Regions from separate parts of the Klebsiella sp. A52 genome, predicted to be linked through region 1. Evidence: predicted binding sites of a transcription regulator. Region 1 holds the regulator's gene; the other holds the start of a gene.
What was found. Region 1 encodes CRP, which controls carbon source genes, mostly activating them, when cyclic AMP is high. Its sites were predicted from a motif close to ATGTGANNNNNNTCACAT; they were not measured.
Positions count from the first base shown of each region.

Region 1 (6,385 bases):
AATGCTTTCCACGGACGGTCGCTGTTCACCGTCTCGGTCGGCGGTCAGCCGAAATACTCTGACGGTTTCGGGCCGAAACCGGCAGATATCGTGCATGTTCCATTTAACGATCTCGAGGCGGTGAAAGCGGTGATCGATGACCATACCTGCGCGGTGGTGGTTGAGCCGATTCAGGGCGAGGGCGGGGTGATGGCGGCGACGCCAGCGTTCCTGCAGGGGCTGCGCGATCTGTGCGACCAGCATCAGGCGCTGCTGGTATTTGATGAAGTGCAGTGCGGTATGGGCCGTACCGGTTCATTGTTCGCCTATATGCATTACGGCGTGACGCCGGACATCCTGACCAGCGCGAAAGCGCTCGGCGGCGGTTTCCCGATTAGCGCGATGTTAACCACCAATGAAATCGCCAGCGCCTTCCATGCCGGTTCCCATGGCTCCACCTACGGCGGCAATCCGCTGGCCTGTGCGGTGGCGACCGCGGCTTTCAACCTGATTAACACGCCGCAGGTGCTGGCGGGCGTCAATGCCAAACGGGCGCTGTTTGTCGAACACCTGCAGCAGATCGATGCGCAGTTTGATCTGTTCAGCGACATCCGCGGCATGGGACTGTTAATCGGCGCCGCGCTTAAGCCGCAGCATCACGGACGCGCGCGCGATTTCCTCTATGCCGCGGCGGAGGCCGGGGTGATGGTGTTAAACGCCGGGCCGGACGTAATGCGCTTTGTGCCGTCGCTGGTGATTGATGATAGCGATATCGCCGAAGGGATGGCGCGCTTCGCGCAGGCGGTTAAAAACGTACTTAGCGCTTAGTCGTGCGTAGCCAGATGCCGTGATGCGGACGCTGACGCCATGCCACCGACGAAATGGTGTGCATGGTGTTCAGATGGCCGAGGATCCGCTGCAAATGCTGCTCAAGGGTGCTGAGCGGCCCACGCAACACTTCCCCGTCCTGGGATTCCATAATATTCACATCGCCCGCGCTGCCCGGCCCGTCTGAATCCAGACGCTGCTGACAGCGCTGCAGGGCAATTTCACACGATTCCAGATACCGCTGCGCCAGGTCAGGCGTTAGCATCGTATGCTCGCGCGCCAGCGTGGTCATGGCGTTGATATGCTCAACGATAAACTGGCTATGGGTTACCCACAGCTTCATATCTTCCAGATAGTGCGAGTTAAAGCCCGGTTCCTGCATCGCCTGGTTAAGCGAGTTATACAGGGCGTTGTGCGCCTGGTTGACGCGCATACGCTGGTAGGCCAACGCCGGGGCCTGCGGATCGGCGCTAAGGATCAGCCGAATAGCCTCCTGATCGGCCTCCAGGGCATCGTGGGCGTTTTTACGTAGCAGGCCGCTCTGCCATTGCGGCCATAGCCAGACCATCCCGCCAAAGGCGATCAGACAGCCAATGATGGTATCGATAAAGCGGGCGACGATGAACTGCTCGCCGTTAAGCGTTAGCAACTGCAGGGTATATACCGCGGTGACGGTAAAGCCCACCATCGCCCAGCCGTAGTGTTTACGGATGATGAGATAGCTCAGCAGCGTGATGAACAACATACCGCTTAACGTGTAGCTCTCCGGTACGTGGAAATGTAGGGTCAGCCAGGCGATCACCAGGCCCGCCAGGGTGCCTGCCGCCCGGTGGACAATCCGCACGCGGGTGGCGCCGTAACCGTTTTGCGTCACGAACAGCACGGTCATCAGGATCCAGTACGGCTTCGGCAGATGTAGGGCGCTGCCCATCAGGCTGGCGATGCTCAACATTACGCTGATGCGCGCGGCGTTGCGCAGCGCCGGGGATTTCAATGACAGGTAGTTCTTCAGCGCCGGTAGTAGCGGTAGGCGCCGTTCTTTATCCGCCATCAGGTTACGTGCGTACAGCGGGCGCTGGGTGCGCAGCACGCGGGCGATACGACTGAAGTGCCAGGCGCAGAACTGGCCTACCGGGTTATCGGGATGCTGATAAGCGATTTTTTCCAGCGCGCCGATTTGCTTATCCATCTGGAAGCGACGCGGGTAGCGGTGGTAGAGAATATCATCCGCCAGCACCCGCAGACGCGCGGCGACGGTCTGCGCGTTCCAGCGGATAACCGCTTCCGCATGGCTGCGCTCCACCAGTTTTTGTACCTCTTCCGGCTGGTGCAGGCTCACTGAAATATGTTCCTGCAGATCCAGCCCAACCTGGAACGCGCGCAGCAGGCGCTTATGATCGCTACGCTGGTTGGCGGCTAACATATGCATCTGCTGGTAGCATTGGGTAATTAAATCGACCACCTTCTGCTGGCGGGTAAGCAGCGGCGGCAGGGAGGTCGTCGGGTCAGTGTGCTGCGTCAGGAGGCTATATTTGGCCTCGCAATAATTAGCCAGTTCGCGGTAAAGCAGGCTTAACGACTCGCGCAGCGGCTGCTCCCGCCAGAGCCAAAACCAGAACCAGTTAAAGAGTCCGTACCACAAGGTTCCCAGCGCATAGATAAGCAGCGGCTCCCAGATGGGCATATTGCCGGCCAGGCTTAAGGTAAAAATGGCGGCGATAAGCGATGCCGGCAACAGGCGAGCGTGCAGCGAACTGATTTCCGCCGTCACGCCGAGAATCAGCGCCAGCGCGCTGAGGATAAGCGGCAACGGGATGTCCCGCGCCAGAAGCAATTGCACAATCAGGCTGCTGCCGGCAAACAGGCAGCCGCCAACGATCAGGCGTTTGAAAAAGCGTTTATGCGGGGTGTCGAGACCGGCGATATTGCAACAGGCGGGAACTAACGAGAACAGCAACCCTTGCTGCAGATGGCCGAGCAGAAGCCCGATGGCCACAGGTAGACACAGCACCAGCGTTTGCCGCAGTGCGTAGTTGACTTCCGGGTGGTAAATCAGCCTGCGCCACATGGGAGAAACAAAAACGGCGTACTGCGCGGAGCAATACGCCGTTTAGCGACTTAACGGGTACCGTAGACGACGATAGTTTTACCGTGTGCGGAGATCAGATTTTGATCTTCCAGCATCTTCAGAATACGGCCAACCGTCTCACGAGAACAGCCGACGATCTGGCCAATTTCCTGGCGGGTGATTTTGATCTGCATCCCGTCCGGGTGGGTCATGGCATCAGGCTGTTTCGCCAGATTCAGTAAGGTCTGAGCGATACGGCCCGTCACGTCGAGGAAAGCAAGGTTACCGACTTTCTCGGAAGTGACCTGCAGACGACGCGCCATCTGCGAAGAGAGGCGCATCAGGATGTCCGGGTTCACCTGGATTAACTGACGGAATTTTTTGTAAGAGATCTCGGCCACTTCACATGCGGTTTTCGCACGTACCCAGGCACTACGTTCCTGACCTTCTTCAAACAGGCCTAATTCACCGATGAAATCGCCCTGGTTGAGGTAAGAGAGGATCATCTCTTTACCTTCTTCATCCTTGATGAGTACAGCCACGGAGCCTTTTACGATGTAGTAAAGCGTTTCCGCTTTCTCACCCTGGTGAATCAGCGTGCTCTTTGATGGGTACTTATGAATGTGGCAATGAGACAAGAACCATTCAAGGGTAGGGTCTGTTTGCGGTTTGCCAAGCACCATGCGCGGTTATCCTCTGTTATAAGCTATCTCCGGACGCCGACACTACACGGCATCCGGGCATGCAATCGTATTTTTCCCTATGCCTGGGAAGCTGGCTGCTCAATTTATGCAGCCTGTAATGTGAACTCCTCAGCATACATGCGGTACATCAATGTATTACTGTAGCATCCAGACTGTTTTAGCATAGCTTTCACCGCATGTCTCCTGGTGTCTCGCTTCAGCATGACCCAGGTCGCCTTCCGTTGCGAGATTTGTTATGTGCGCGTAATCTGTCAGGAAAATTGCAACAGCGGAGTTAAATTTTATGCAAGCGCGTGTGAAATGGGTGGAAGGTCTAACCTTCATCGGTGAGTCGGCCTCCGGCCACCAGATTTTAATGGATGGCAACTCCGGGGACAAAGCGCCCAGCCCGATGGAAATGGTGCTGATGGCGGCGGGCGGCTGTAGCGCAATTGACGTGGTGTCTATCCTGCAAAAAGGGCGTCAAAACGTCACCAACTGCGAAGTGAAGCTGACCTCTGAACGCCGTGAAGAGGCGCCGCGCCTGTTCACCCATATCAATCTGCACTTTATCGTCACCGGTAAAGAGCTGAAGGATGCGGCGGTGTCCCGTGCGGTGGATTTATCCGCGGAGAAGTATTGTTCGGTGGCGCTGATGCTGGAAAAGGCCGTTAACATCACCCACTCTTACGAAGTGATCGAAGCCTGAGACGAATTGATGTAGCGGGACGCTAACCCCGGCAGCACGGCGACCGGGGTTTTATTTTGCCCTTAACTAATGGTTTTGCCTTCCATCAAGCGCTCGACCAGCGGCGCCATAATGAGCTCCATCGCCAGCCCCATCTTACCGCCTGGCACCACCAGGGTGTTCATATGCGAGATAAACGACCCCTGTAGCATCGCCAACAGCCAGGGGTAATCAATCCCCTGCAAATTGCGAAAGTGAATCACCACGAAGCTTTCGTCGAGCGATGGAATGCCTTTGGCGGCAAACGGATTCGAGGTATCGACCGTCGGCACACGCTGGAAGTTGATATGGGTGCGTGAGAACTGCGGGGTGATGAAATTGATATAGTCTTCCATCGAACGCACCACCGAGTCCATCACCGCTTCGCGCGAATGGCCGCGTTCGCTGGTATCGCGAATGAGCTTCTGGATCCATTCAAGGTTGACGATCGGCACCACGCCGACCAGCAGGTCGACATGTTTCGCCACGTCATGCTGCGGCGTCACCACGCCGCCGTGCAGCCCTTCATAAAACAACACGTCGGTCGGTTCAGGCAGCGGTTGCCATGGGGTAAAGGTGCCGGGAACCTGATTCCAGGGAACCGCTTCATCGTAGGTATGGAGATATTTGCGCGACTGGCCCTTGCCGAATTCGCCGTACTCTAAAAAGGTGCGTTCAAGCAGGCTGAAGTCGTTGGCTTCCGGGCCAAAGTAGCTGATGTGTTTGCCCTGATCGCGCGCCTTGCGGATCGCCATGTCCATTTCCGGGCGAGTATAGCGATGGAAGCTATCCCCTTCGACCTCCGCGGCATGCAGGTTCAGTTGCGAGAAAATTTTGCGAAACGCGAGGCTGGTGGTGGTGGTGCCCGCGCCGCTGGAGCCCGTGACTGCGATCACTGGATGTTTGGCAGACATAACAACTCCCTGATTAAGTGATGGTGTGTCGCCGTATCGCGCCAGGCACTCGCGGTTAGAGGGGCATGGCGCTTAGCCGTTAAACATCTTGCGGGGCATGATGTTGACCGTCTCGTGCAGTTCTGACCACACCAGCACGGCCTCCCCGGTTTTAAGCTGCTGTTTTACATCGGCGACTTTATCGGCAAGCGAACGTTCATGTTCACCATAATCGGTGCCTTCGCGCAACACAAAGCTTTCAATCAGATTATCCAGCGTTTCGGGATCGAGATCCTGCCAGGGAATAATCATGCTTGTCCTCCCAGCCAGCGGGTTAACCAATCCGGAATACGTTGCTCCAGCCACATTTGCGGTTTTCGCAGCGTACCGCCGACAAAGCCAACGTGGCCGCCCTGTTCCGTGAGCTGATATTCGACGTTAGCCGGCAGTTGTTCCTGCGGCGGAATTGAATGATGGTCCATAAACGGATCGTCTTTCGCGTGAATGATCAGCGTCGGCTTGGTGATATCGCTTAAGCGCGGCATCGCGCTGCACTGTCGGTAATAGTCTAGCGCATCGGCGAAACCGTGGATTTTGGCGGTGATCATGTCGTCGAATTCGCGGATGCGGCGCATGCTTTTAAGCTGGCGAAGATCGACCGGCAGCGAGCCTGGATAGGCTTTCAGCTTGCGCGCGGCGTTGGCTTTCAGCAGGTTGAGCAGGTAACGCTGATAGACGCGCGAAAATCCTTTGTCCATATGGTAGCTGCAGGCTTCCAGCATAAAGGGCGCCGAGACAATGACGGCTGCATCGAGCGGAATATTGTCGCCTTCTTTCGCCAGCAGACAGCCCAGCATGTTGCCGCCAAGCGAATAGCCTACCGCCGCCGTCGGCGCGGCGCCGAACTCGCGCTGCAGCCAGTGCAGGAACCAGGTACCGTCTTCCGTTTCGCCAGAGTGATAAATACGACTGTTGCGATTCGGCTCGCCGCTGCAACCGCGAAAATGCATCACCACCCCGAGCCAGCCGCGCTGCATGGCGGCGTGAATCAAACCGTGGGCGTAAGGGCTGTGCAGGCTGCCTTCCAGACCGTGAAAGACCACCAGTCGCGGTTTGTGGCGCGCGCCGGCGGGGTCTTCGCTCCAGGCCAGATCGACGAAATCGCCATCCGGCAGCTCAAGGCGTTGCCAGTGCGGCGTAAATCGGA
Region 1 covers NZ_CP074437.1:1,776,223-1,782,607, forward strand. Annotated here, with positions in the region: gene argD (bifunctional acetylornithine/succinyldiaminopimelate transaminase) at 1-807, shown strand, start outside; gene KGA69_RS08250 (YccS/YhfK family putative transporter) at 797-2,875, opposite strand; gene crp (cAMP-activated global transcriptional regulator CRP) at 2,926-3,558, opposite strand; gene KGA69_RS08260 (OsmC family protein) at 3,863-4,267, shown strand; gene KGA69_RS08265 (phosphoribulokinase) at 4,330-5,199, opposite strand; gene KGA69_RS08270 (YheU family protein) at 5,272-5,490, opposite strand; gene KGA69_RS08275 (hydrolase) at 5,487-6,385, opposite strand, start outside.

Region 2 (6,385 bases), 2.5 Mb from region 1:
AAGCCATCGCCTTATCCAGATCGAAGAACATCTGGTTGGAATTAAAGGTTTCATGGTCGGCGTCAACGCCCCAGGTCAGATCCCATCCCGTTAGCGGCTGGCTGTTGAAGGTGATCTTAGCGCCGTACTGATCGGTATCCTGCTGTGAGGCGGAAAAACTGCTGATTTTACCTTTGCTCAAGGCCGGGAAGGGGTAGAAGGTCAGCGACTCATCGCGGTAGTAAATCTGGCTGACCAGATTCTGGCCGAAGAAGTCGGCGTCGGAATATTGCAGGCTGATCAAATGACGCTCGGTGCCGGGCACGCGGTCAGAGTTAAGCCCGTCAGAGGTCCAGGCTTTACTTTCACCAAGCACCGCCGACATATCTTTGCCCAGATTCAGACCATAATCATCGCCCTGGCTTTTATAGTACTGCGTGACCAGCTGGAGCTGGCGCTGGTCATCGATTTCTATGGTTCCGGTGCCCATCACGTCGAGTCGGTCCGAATGTTGTAAGCCGGTTTGCGTATTATCGAGGATCAGCGCGTCATTGTTGGCGTCATACCAGCCGCCGAAGCGTTGATACGCCACTGATAGACGGCCGGAAGCATGATCGGTACCGCCGCTGACGGCCGCCGCCACCCGTTCATCATGATCGTTGCTATTGGCAAAGCCGGTTTTACCACCCAACTCCAGATCCACCTGGCGTTCCTGCTGGCCCTTTTTCGTGACGATATTAATCAGACCGCCGGTACTGCCGCCGCCGTATAACGATGTGGCGCCGGATATAACTTCAATATGTTCGATGTTAAACGGATCGATGGCATCAAGCTGGCGGCTATCGGTGCGCGATGAATTGAGGCGCACGCCGTCGATCAGTACCACGATGGCGCGTCCGCGCATGTTCATGCCGTAGTTGGTACGCCCCTGGCTGCTGACATCTATTCCGGGGATCAACTGCGCGAGGACGTCTTTAAACTCTTTACCACCCTGAACCTGTTGCTCAATTTCCTGGCCTTCAATCACCCAGGTGGTTTGCGCCATCTCGGCGACGGTACGGTGGTTACGGTTGGCGCTGACGATGATATCGTCTTCATCGGCGGCCTGCGCGGCAAAGGCAGGCAGGGCGGTGGCCAGCAGCAGGGGATTGAGCAGCCAGAGGCGCTTGTTCATTCGCATTCCTTGATATGAGTTAGTCATTACTGTTGTTATTTTTTTCAGCCACAGGCGCGGCTGTTACAGCGTGAAACATATAGAAAGACAAATGCGAATTTTGCACATATTGATTATCGTTATCAATATCATTTACAACAAATCAACATAATGAAAATATTGAGAAAAGTAAGGGTATTTAGCAGAAGGGGAAAAAACCGGCGAGCGAGGGCCGCCGGTAGGGGATTAAGGTTGCAGGATTTGCGGCCACAGGCGCAGCGTAGTGTCGCTAATTTGTTTCAGCGTGGCGAAATCAGCGCCTTCGCGCGCGCTGATTGACATTCCTTGCAGCACGCAGTTTAAAAACTGCGCCAACTGCAAGACATTGCCCTGCGCAGGGAGTTCGCCGCGCTGCTGGCGCTGCTGTAAAAATTGCGTCAACGTTTGTTCCTGCACCGCGTGCCGCGACTTAATAGTGTTGGCGATATCGGTTGAAGAGGCGGCCAGCGCCGCGGAGGTGTTAATCATAAAACAGCCTGCCGGGGTATCTTTGCTGGTAAAGCAGGTAGCGACAGCGGTGAAATAGTCGCGCAGCGCCTGATCGACGGTTTTTTGGTCATCGAATAGCAGGGCTTCATGTTTCGCGGCAAAGCGGGAGATGTAGCGATCCAGCACCGCGCGGAATAAGCCTTCTTTGTTCACGAACTCGGCGTACAGCGTCGGGGCTTTCGCGCCGGTCGCTTCGACGAGATCGGCAAGCGAAGTTGCTTCATAGCCGTGCTGCCAGAAAAGTGTCATGGCCTTGTCCAGCGCCGCGTCCCTGTCGAACACTTTAGGTCGGCCACGGCTTTTTTTTGCGCAACTTTGAACGTCAGTTGTCATGATGCCGTTGTACCTATGTTGGGTTGTTGAACGGCCATTATAAAAATAAACGTGTCATGCCGCCAGCGGCAGAAGTCCAAAAATAAATAATTCATATATGTATGAAAATTAAGCATTTTATAAATAGTTAAATGATCGTTATAAAAATGAGTTGACCTGTGACATGGATCACATTATCATTTACCTATCGATCGTTAAGTTAATTCTTACGACCCTACTATAAAAATCATCTGCATAGGTATAATAATCATGAAAAACGTCCAAAAACTGGCACTTGCTGCCGTACTGAGCTCACTCTCATTTGCAAGTTTCGCCGCTGTTGAGGTGCAATCCACCCCAGCAGGCCAACATAAAATCGGTACCGTTTCCGCATCCGCCGGCACCAATCTGGGTTCGCTCGAAGATCAGCTGGCGCAGAAAGCCGACGAAATGGGGGCGACCTCTTACCGCATTACTTCGGTAACCGGTCCTAATACCCTGCACGGTACCGCAGTTATCTATAAATAAATGTTGTAACCCCTGTCATGCCACTGACAAAACGCGTTCCTGACCCCCTTCAGCAGAACGCGTGTAGTAAGCAGTAAACGTAGTTCCCTTTGTTATGCCACTCTCGCGACGCGGTCCACACCCCTTCATGGGACCGCGCCCCGCGAAACCTCGTCAGCGAAGCTGGCGATTGCCACAAAAAAACCCGCCGTGCCTGGCGGGTTTTTACTTTCTGCAATTCGCAAATGTATTACAAGGCTTGCTCGGCGGAAAGCTGGTGGTGGGTCACATCGACCGGCATTCCGGAACGCAGCGCCATTGCGCTTTCCATTACCTGCTGATTGGTCTGCGGCGCCTGCTTAAAGTTCTTCATGCTGGCGTTCAGGACGATTGGCAGCGTTTGCGGATCGTCATTGATATGTTCGGAGAGCGGCTGGTGGACTTCCACCAGACGGGTACCGTTTGGCTCTACCGAAACTTTGATAGGTTCGTTGATGATATTCACCCTGGTGCCCGGCGTGATTTTGTTATACAGAGACTTTATATCAGCATCGCGCAGGCGGATACAGCCTGAACTGACGCGCATCCCGATGCCAAAATCGGCGTTGGTGCCGTGCAGTAGATAGACGCCGCCGTAGGCCGCAAGACGAATCGCGTGATGTCCCATCGGGTTATTCGGCCCGGCCGGAACCACTGCCGGCAAATCGATCCCCATCGCTTTATAACGCGCGCGAATGTTGGCGGTTGGCGTCCAGGTCGGGTTGGCGCGCTTATCTGAAACGGTAGTGACCATCGTCGGAGTCAGGGTATCGCCGCCAAGCTGGCCGATACCGATCGGGTAAACGGTCACGCTATTCTGTCCCGGTGGGTAATAGTACAGACGCAGCTCGGCGATATTGAGCACCAGACCTTCACGGGGGGCGTCAGGCAGCAGTGTCTGCAGCGGGATGGTCAGCACGCTCCCGGCGCGCGGCACATAAGGATCGACACCGGGATTAGCCTGCAGCAGCGCGAGAAAACCAACGTTGTATTTTTTGGCAATCGCTTCCAGCGACCCGCCGTTATCCTGCACTACATGAAACTGATTCTGCCCGACCAGACGGCTACCGCTCGGCGGTAACGGCCAGGTATTGGCGCGGGCGGGAAGGGCCAGCGTCGCCGCGAGAGCGAATGCCGTCAGCCAGGTTGAAACACGCGAGATATTTATCATTACCATAATTCCACAATAAACAAACGGTTATTTTTATAAGATAATCAATGTCAATTATGGCGCGGGAGAGTGTTGGGAAATCCAGGTGGATTGCAAAATGTTTGTAAAGTTTGCTAACAGTGACAGGTAAAGAGATGCGGTTTTGACAACCGCATCTCTTCGTTCTCAAGCGGTAGCGTTTTCTTCCAGCTGACGCATAAACTGGCGTACCCAGTCCATGCGCGTTTTACGCTCATCAAGCTCCTGGAAGAATTTGAGCCTTGTCGGCCCATCCAGCCGGTAATGCTGCGGCTGCTTCTGCAATAGGCCGATAAGCCAGACCGGATTAACGTTATTTTTCTCGTTAAACTCGATCACGCCGCCTTTTTCATTGCACTCCAGCTTGCGGATCCCCAGCTTTTGCGCCTGCTGGCGTAGGCGCGTGATATCCAGCAAATTACGCGCCGCATCCGGCAATGTACCAAAGCGATCGATCAGCTCGACTTTGATCTCATCGAGATCGTGTTCGTTTTTGGTGCTGGCGATACGCTTATAGAACGACAGACGGGTGTTAACGTCGGGAATAAAGTCATCCGGCAGCAGCGCCGGCATGCGCAGCTCCACTTCCGTCTGCTGGCTGGTGAGATCTTCCAGCGACGGCTCGCGACCCTCTTTCAGGGCATCGACGGCGTTCTCCAGCAGTTCCATATACAGCGAGAAGCCAATGGTTTCCATCTGTCCGCTCTGACCTTCTCCCAGCAGTTCGCCGGCGCCGCGAATTTCAAGATCGTGGGTCGCGAGGGCAAAACCGGCGCCGAGGTCTTCCAGCGAAGCGATAGCTTCCAGGCGTTTCTGCGCGTCTGTAGTCATCGCTTTTGGATGTGGGGTGAGCAGCCAGGCGTAGGCCTGATGGTGCGAACGACCCACGCGGCCGCGCAGCTGGTGTAGCTGGGCAAGGCCGAAGTGATCGGCGCGCTCAATGATGATGGTATTGGCGGTTGGGATATCGATGCCGGTTTCAATGATTGTCGTACAGACCAGCACGTTAAAACGCTGGTGATGGAAATCATTCATCACCCGTTCCAGTTCGCGTTCGCGCATCTGGCCGTGACCGATGGCAATTCGCGCCTCCGGTACCAGTTCAGCCAGACGATCCGCCGCTTTCTGAATATTTTCAACATCGTTATACAGATAGTAAACCTGACCGCCGCGCAGGACTTCACGCAGGATCGCCTCGCGAACCACCAGCGCGTCATATTCGCGGACAAAGGTTTTTACCGCCAGACGGCGAGCTGGCGGGGTGGCGATAATGGACAGATCGCGCATTCCGCTCATCGCCATATTCAGCGTACGCGGAATAGGCGTGGCGGTCAGCGTCAGGATATCGACGTCCGCGCGCATCGCCTTGATGCGTTCTTTATGACGCACCCCGAAGCGGTGTTCTTCATCGACGATAAGCAGACCCAGGTCGCGCAGCTTGACTTCATTTTGCAGCAGCTTATGGGTACCGATCAGAATATCGATTTTACCTTCTGCCGCCTGTTCAAGTATCTGCGCCTGCTCTTTGGCGCTGCGGAAACGGGATAGCATCTCAATACGTACCGGCCAGTTGGCGAAGCGGTCGCGGAAGTTATCGTAGTGCTGCTGGGCGAGCAGGGTGGTCGGCACCAGCACGGCCACCTGTTTGTGGTTTTCGACGGCGAGGAAGGCGGCGCGCATCGCCACTTCGGTTTTCCCGAAGCCAACGTCGCCGCAGACCAGGCGGTCCATTGCCAGCGGCTGGCACATATCGCTGAGAACGGCGTTAATTGCCTGCGCCTGATCCGGCGTGGTTTCGAACGGGAAACCGTCGCAGAATAATTGATACTGCTCGCGGTCATGCTTAAAGGCGAAGCCTTCTTTGGCCGCGCGCTGGGCGTAGATATCCAGCAGTTCGGCGGCCACGTCGCGCACTTTCTCCGCCGCTTTTTGCCTTGCCCGCGCCCAGGCGTCGCCGCCCAGTTTGTGTAGCGGCGCATTTTCTTCCGCGCCGCCGGCGTAGCGGCTAATCAAATGCAGTGACGATACCGGGACGTACAGTTTGGCGTCGTTGGCGTAGGTCAGCATCAGATATTCGCCTTTGATGCCCCCGGCTTCGAGGGTGGTCATCCCGGCATAACGACCCACCCCGTGTTCAAGGTGTACCACCGGCTGTCCGATATGCAGTTCCGCCAGGTTGCGAATGAGCGTGTCGGGGTTAATGGTACGGCGGGAATCCTGACGGCGGCGGGCGACGCGTTCGCCCAGCAGATCGCTTTCGCAAATCAGCGCCAGATTTGCCTGGCTGTCGATAAATCCGTGCTCGGCGGCGCCGATCATCAGGAAGCGACCATTTCCGGTTGCTTCCTGCAGGCGCAATATATGTTTTGGCGCAACTTTGATGCGTGCCAGCATTTCGCTCAGCGCCTCGCGGCGGCCTTCGCTTTCCACTGAGAAAATCACCGGGCCGCTGAAGGATTCAAGGAAGCGACGCAGGTTGTCCAGCGGCGCTTTATTTTGCGCCTGAATCGCCAGCTCGGGCAGGGGTTGATAGCCGAGGTTAGTATGAGCGGCTTTCTCCGCCAGACGTTCAGTTTTTAACTGGACCCGCGGCCATTTTTTCAGCTCGCTAAAAAGCTCGTCGCTGCGCAGCCACAGCTGCTCCGGCGGTAGCAGCG
Region 2 covers NZ_CP074437.1:4,401,888-4,408,272, reverse strand. Annotated here, with positions in the region: gene KGA69_RS20865 (TonB-dependent siderophore receptor) at 1-1,153, opposite strand, end outside; gene KGA69_RS20860 (TetR/AcrR family transcriptional regulator) at 1,379-2,014, opposite strand; gene KGA69_RS20855 (hypothetical protein) at 2,011-2,130, opposite strand; gene bhsA (multiple stress resistance protein BhsA) at 2,264-2,521, shown strand; gene ldtC (L,D-transpeptidase LdtC) at 2,751-3,710, opposite strand; gene mfd (transcription-repair coupling factor) at 3,876-6,385, opposite strand, start outside.
Region 2: a site for CRP is predicted at 2,171-2,188, ahead of bhsA (multiple stress resistance protein BhsA). Genes of this name have one in related genera too.